2 regions of the Bordetella genomosp. 8 genome follow, and region 2 is predicted to be linked to the other one. Evidence: predicted binding sites of a transcription regulator. Region 2 holds the regulator's gene; the other holds the start of a gene.
What was found. The regulator FliA, encoded in region 2, starts transcription of late flagellar genes. The targets are predictions, from matches to a motif close to CTAAAGTTTNNNNNNNNNNNGCCGNTA.
Positions count from the first base shown of each region.

Region 1: a site for FliA is predicted at 1,888-1,914, ahead of CAL12_RS06525 (FlxA-like family protein). Genes of this name have one in related genera too.

Region 1 covers NZ_CP021108.1:1,429,834-1,433,246, forward strand. Annotated here, with positions in the region: gene CAL12_RS06515 (SDR family oxidoreductase) at 1-647, shown strand, start outside; gene CAL12_RS06520 (histidine phosphatase family protein) at 644-1,285, opposite strand; gene CAL12_RS06525 (FlxA-like family protein) at 1,426-1,860, opposite strand; gene CAL12_RS06530 (solute carrier family 23 protein) at 1,964-3,292, shown strand.
Region 2 covers NZ_CP021108.1:2,587,405-2,590,817, forward strand. Annotated here, with positions in the region: gene CAL12_RS11790 (flagellin N-terminal helical domain-containing protein) at 1-1,014, opposite strand, end outside; gene CAL12_RS11795 (RNA polymerase sigma factor FliA) at 1,274-2,029, opposite strand; gene flhD (flagellar transcriptional regulator FlhD) at 2,449-2,772, shown strand; gene flhC (flagellar transcriptional regulator FlhC) at 2,797-3,375, shown strand.

The DNA.
Region 1 (3,413 bases), 1.2 Mb from region 2:
GGGAACTGGCCGCATCATTGCCGGGATCGCATGCCTGTTATGCCGTGGACGTGCGGGACCGCGCGGCGCTGCACACGGCCGCGCAGGACTTTCTCGCGCGCAGCGGCGGCCTGGTGGATGGCGTGATCGCCAGCGCCGGCATCAGCGCCGGCACACTCACCGAACAAGTGGAGGATTTCGCGGTCTTCGACGCCATCGTCCAGACCAATCTGCTGGCGACGGTGGCCACCTTCGAACCCTTCATCGATGCCATGCGCCGCGCGCGATCGGGCCGACTGGTGGGTATATCGAGCGTGGCGGGCATACGCGGCCTGCCTGGTGCAGGCGCCTATAGCGCTTCAAAGGCGGCGGTCACGGTCTATTGCGAGAGCCTGCGCAACGAGCTGGCCGGCGATGGCGTGCGGGTCGTCACCATCGCGCCGGGCTACATCCGCACCGCGATGACGGCGCACAACCCCTATCGCATGCCCTTTCTGATGGACGCCGACGATTTCGCCGCGCGCGCGGCGATGGCGATCGAGCGCGGGCGCAGCTACACGGTCATTCCCTGGCAAATGGGCGTGGTGGCGAAGCTGATGCGCGCACTGCCCGATGCCCTGTACGACAGGCTGGCGCGCAATGCGCCGCGCAAGCCGCGGCAGCACTAGACGATATCGTCAGCCGACAGCGTGGCGATGTGCGTGACGTCGCCCCATCCCATCACATGCCATTTGCGGTTTTCCACCGCAAGCCGGTTCACGCCGGCGTTCAACAGCGCGGCGTCGCGCGCATGCGTCAGCGGTATGCCATGCGCATGCCGCCAGACGATGTCGAGCACTCCCCCATGGGTGAAGACCAGCACACGGCCACCGCCATGGCGCTCGCCGATGTCATCGATGGTGGCGACGATGCGGTTGTGGAACTGGCGCAGCGTTTCGCCGCCATCCAATGGGCGGTCGGGCTCGCGGCTCTTCCAGGCGGCGGCTGCCTCCGGCTGTTCGACATCCAGGCGATCCATGGTGACGCCTTCCAGCACGCCGTAGCAGCGTTCGCGCAGGCCGGGCTCGGGCCGGACCCGCAGATCCAGGCGCGCCGCCGCCGGCTCGGCCGTATGCAGGGTGCGCTGCAGGTCGCTGCTATACAGGGCGTCGAAGGCGCCGTTGCGGGCGTCCTCGTACAGGCGTTCGGCCAGGCGGCGGGCCTGGTTCACGCCATGGGCGTTCAGTGGCGTGTCCTGCCAGCCTTGCAGCCTGCGGGCACGGTTCCAGTCGGTTTCTCCATGGCGGATCAGCCAGATTTCGGTCATGAGATTCGGGGGATGAAAGTGGTGCGTAGACGCCGGCGCGTTCGGTCGGTCGCGCGCCGCAAACCACGATAGTATCCACAAATCCCACGGCCGGCCGGCCGCGCAGGAAATCGGCGCCGGCCGCGCTGGCCCCTGCCGTCTCAGGCAGTGATCGAGCCCTTGGCCGCCTCGGCCTGCTGCTGACGCAGGGCGGCGATCTGCGCCTGCAGCGTGGCGGCTTCACCGCTCAGCGCCTGCAGCTGTCCGGCTTTTTGCTCTTGCGGGATCGAACTCGCTGCCAGCCGCTGGATCTGCAACTGCACCTGGCGCAGCTGTTGTTCCAGCATCTTGATCGTACGGCTGATGGGGTCGTCGCTTTCGCCCTGGTCGGCGGCCTGGGCGCCCGGCGCCGGCCGGGCCTGGAAGTTGGTGCTGCCGCGCTGGCCGTCGGCCGCTGGCGCATCGTTGCCACCGGCTGCGGCCGTGCCGACCGGCTGTCCCTTGGCGTCCGCTGTGTTCTCCTGCACCGAGCGGGGACCCAGCGGCGACGACACGTAGGCCGAGGCGAGCGTGGAGGAAATCACGGAAATCGTCATGTCAGTTCCTGGATAGCCTGATCTGAGTTACGGCACGCTACCGTAAAAACTTGAGCCCCGATAAACTTGCGGCCGATTCCTACATCAGCGGGGGAGGGAAGACATGTCCGGTTCGTATTTTCCGCGTTGGCGGCTGGTCCGTGAAATCGCGCCCGGCGCGGTCATGGCGCCCGATGAGCGCCTGCCTTGGCCCAAGACCGCCGCGATGGGCTTGCAGCACGTGGTCGCCATGTTCGGCTCCACGGTGCTGGCGCCATTGCTCATGGGCTTCGACCCCAATGTGGCCATCCTGATGTCGGGCATAGGATCATTGATCTTTTTCGTGTTCGTGGGCGGCCGCGTGCCCAGCTACCTGGGCTCCAGCTTTGCGTTCATCGGCGGCGTGATCGCCGTCACGGGCTACGCGGGCGCGGGTCCGAACCCCAATATCGGCGTCGCCTTGGGCGGCATCATCCTGTGCGGACTGGTATACGCGCTGCTTGGCGTCCTGGTCTGGACCGCCAACGCGGGAAGCGGGGGCGGGGCGCGCTGGATCGAAGCCTTGATGCCGCCGGTCGTGACAGGCGCCGTCGTGGCCGTCATCGGCCTGAACCTGGCGCCGGTCGCCGCCAAGGGCGCCATGGGCGCGTCCGGCTTCGACGCCTGCATGGCCATCGTCACCATACTGTGCGTGGGCGGCATCGCCGTGTACACCCGCGGGATGCTGCAGCGTCTGCTGATCCTGGCCGGGCTGATTCTGGCCTGCGTGGTCTACGCCATCTGCGCCAACGGCCTGGGCCTGGGCAAGCCCATGGACTTTTCCGGGGTGGCGGCCGCCGCCTGGCTGGGCTTGCCGCGTTTCGCCGCGCCGGTTTTCCAGGCCTCCGCGATGGGCCTGCTGGTGCCCGTCGCCATCATCCTGGTGGCGGAGAACCTGGGGCATATCAAGGCGGTCAGCGCGATGACCGGCCGCGACCTGGACCGTTACCTGGGCCGCGCCTTCGTCGGCGACGGCATCGCCACCATGGTCTCCGGCGCGGTGGGCGGCACCGGCGTGACGACCTATGCCGAGAATATCGGCGTCATGGCCGTCACGCGCATCTATTCGACCGTGGTGTTCGCCGTCGCCGCGCTGATTGCCATCCTGCTGGGGTTCTCGCCCAAGTTCGGGGCGCTGATCCAGACCATTCCGGGACCCGTCCTGGGCGGCATGTCGGTCGTCGTCTTCGGGCTGATCGCGGTCGCCGGCGCGCGCATCTGGGTCGTCAACCGGGTGGATTTCAGCGACAACCGCAACCTGATCGTGGCGGCCGTCACCCTGGTCCTGGGCGCGGGGGATTTCACCGTGCGCCTGGGCGAATTCGCCCTGAGCGGCATCGGCACCGCCACGTTCGGCGCCATCATCCTGTACGCCCTGCTGCGCCCCCTGGGACAGCGCGGCCGCGAGGGCTGAGGCCGACGGCGCCGCTGCGCTGGCTCCCCGGGGGAGGCGGTCTCCGGCGCGGGAAGCCTGTCCCGCCCGGCGGCTTGCAATTCAGTCCGACTTTGACCACAATGATGCTTGATCGCCCCGG
Region 2 (3,413 bases):
GGTGGTGCCGTTGAAGCTGGCGGCGTAGTACGTGCCGCCGACCTTGGCGTAGTAGTTCGTCGAGCCGGCCGTGGCTTGGTACAGCGTGGCGTTCGACAGGTCCAGGCTGGTCAGCTTGTACTCGCTCTGGTCCACCGCGTTCAAGTCCACCAGGCCGTCGGCGCTGTTGGAGTTGTACTGGGTGATCGTGGTCAGCGTGCTGTAGCTGGTGACCGCACCGATTTCGATCGTGTTGGACGTCGAGTTCCAGCTGGCCGAGAACGTCGTGCCGCCTTGCTGCACGTACAGGTTGCCGTCGCCGCCGACCTTGGCAGTGTAGGCAGCGGTGCTGCCGCCCGTGGCCGAGAAGCTGAACGACGTGTAGTTGAAGCTGTGGTGCGTACCGATGTTGGCGGTCGTGGTGCTGGCGTACGTGGTGCCCGACAGAGCGGCGCCGACGTCCGTGAAGTTCGAGGCGCCGTCGCTGTTCTTCGAGGTCATCTGGTGACCCATGTTCAGCTTGTTCAGGCCCAGCGTCGTCGCATTGATCTGGTGCAGATCGATGTTGATGGTTTCGCTGTCGTTGGCGCCGACCTGGATGCTCAGGCTTTGGTCGCTGGCCAGGACCTTGACGCCGTTGAATTGCGTCTGGTTGGCAACGCGGGTGATTTCATCCAGGCGCTGGGTGATTTCAGCCTGGATCGAGTCCAGGTCGCTGCCGCTGTTCGTGCCGTTGGCGGCTTGAACCGACAGTTCACGGATGCGCTGCAGGTTGTTGTTGATTTCGTTCAGGGCGCCTTCGGTCGTTTGCGCGATCGAGATGCCGTCGTTGGCGTTGCGAGCAGCCTGGGTCAGGCCGTTCACGTTGGCCGTGAAGCGGTTGGCAATGGCTTGGCCGGCGGCGTCGTCCTTGGCGCTGTTGATGCGCAGGCCCGAGGACAGGCGTTCGATGGCCGAACCGAGGTCCGACTGGGACTTGTTCAGGTTGTTTTGCGCAACCAGCGACAAGTAATTGGTGTTGATAACTGCAGCCATGAATAGCTCCCAAGAGAGAAAGGCATCTTCAAACCGGGCAGCCAGGCCGCCCTGCGGGCACGGAATCGTCCACCGGAGGTGATGGCCGCATGCCGCGCCGCTGACTGGGTAACGGCAAGGCTCCGTAAACCTTTAGGGGGATGGACAGCGAAAAATTTCGGAATGTGGCGGAGCGCCGGTTTTCGCCGGCCAGCGGGCCCGGCCAACGGGCCCCCCCGGGGCGGGGCGGTCGCTGGCGCCTGGGAAGGAGGCGGGGAGCCTAGGCCACGGAGGCGATGCGCACGTCTTCCGGCAACTGCTGCCAGGCGCCGTCCTTGAGCTTGGCGCGCAGGCGGCTCATGGCCTGGGAGCGCAGCTGGCAGACGCGGGCCTCGGTGACGCCCATGACGGCGCCGACTTCCTTCAGGTTCAGCCCCTGCTCGTAACAAAGGGACAGCAGGAGTTTTTCCCGGTCGGGAAGGGCGCCGATGGCTTCGGCCAGTGCCTGGCGGAAGTCCGCCGCCAGCAGGCTGTCCAGCGGATTGCCCGAGGGGCCGGAGTCCGCCGCGCCGGCCGCCCAGTCGGCGTCCCGGGCCTCGGCGCCGTTCTCGGAGCCGAAATCCTCGTAATGGACGATCTGGGCGCCCTGGGCGTCGTAGAGCAACTGATGGTATTCCGCCAACGGCAATTCCAGGTGGCTGGCGATTTCCGTCTCGTTGGGCGGGCGCATCAACTGTTGGGTCAGCTGGGCCACCGCCTGGTCGATGCGCTTGGCCTTGCTGCGCACGCTGCGCGGCAGCCAGTCCTGGTTGCGCAGTTCATCCAGCATGGCGCCGCGGATGCGGGCGGTCGCATAGGTTTCGAACTGCGCGTCGGCCACTTCCTGGTAGCGCCGGGCAGCATCCAGCAGGCCGATCATGCCAGCCTGGATCAGGTCGTCCAATTCCACGCTGGCGGGCAAGCGGGCCAGCAGTTGCAGGGCCAGCTTGCGCACCAAGGGCGCGTATTCAGCCAGGCGGTCTTCGGAAAGGGGCATTGCACTCGACTAAAAGGGTTGGCCCGCGGCGCCGCCATTTTGAATTGTTGCCTGTACGCGACATTGCTGCTCTGCCGTTTACCCGTACAAGGACGATGGCTCGCCCACGATTCACCCCTGCATTGTGCGTACTTCGCCTGGATTCATTGGCACAAAGACACAAGCTTTCTAATGCTTGTTTACGGAATTGACTTACACTTGCGAAAGTCTTTGTTGCTATATATGTCCCAGAAGTGCGATATTTCACCAAGCACAAAGAATTGTCATGTCTGTAATACAAAATGACATTGCACATGGTAAATTGTATGACTTGTGGGAACAAAAGAAATATTTAGAGATTTGTTGCACACACGAAGTAACCGGTCGGCAGGGGGCTGACCGGTCCCGGGACAGAACTGATTAGTGAACAAGGGATATCCATGAAACAGCCTGAGAACACTTTGCTCGCCGACATTCGCGAAGTGAACCTGTCCTACCTGCTCCTCGCCCAGCGCATGCTGCGTGATGACTATGCGGCATCCATGTTTCGCCTGGGCTTTAGCGAACAGGTGGCCGACATCCTGATGCGACTGTCGCCGGCCCAGCTGGTGAAGCTGGCAAGCTCCAGCTCGCTGCTCTGCCGTTTCCGCTTTGACGATTACAGCCTGCTGTCGGCGCTGACCCACGATGTGCTGGGCGGCGCGCTGCAACAGGCGCATGCCACCATTCTGCTTGCCAAACAGCCGGTCGAGCAACTGGCCTGATCTTTCCCGCACCCCCTCGAGATCATGGCTATCAAAAGCGTATCCCAAGAAGCCGACGAGATCCTCCTGGCCAGCGCCATGATCGGTCTCGGCGCCCGCCTCCAGGTCCTGGAGTCGGAAACCAGCCTGAGCCACGACAGGCTCGCTCGGCTGTACCGCGAAATCCGGGGCTGCTCGCCCCCAAAGGGCATGCTGCCGTTTTCGGTGGACTGGTTCATGACCTGGCTGCCGAACATCCATTCGTCGCTGTTCTACAACGTTTATAAGTTCCTGAACGAACACACGGGCAGCAAGGGCGTCCGGGCCATCATCGACGCCTACCGCCTGTACCTGGAGCATGCCGGCGTGGCCGATCCGGACCAGAGCGAGCCGGTGCTGAGCTTCACGCGGGCCTGGATGCTGGTGCGATTCTTCGACGGCAAGATGCTGCAGCTGTCGGAATGCCGCCAGTGCGGCGGCCATTTCATCGCGCACGCTCACGACCCGCGCTCCGATTTCGTTTGTGCGATCTGCCGGCCGCCTCCACGCGCGGGCAAGACCCGCGCCGCCGCCAAGGAGCGCGCGGGCCGGCGGACCGCCCCGGCCGCCGCCATCGGGGTGTGAAATCCTCCGGGCCGGCCATTGCCGGCCCGGTGTTTCAT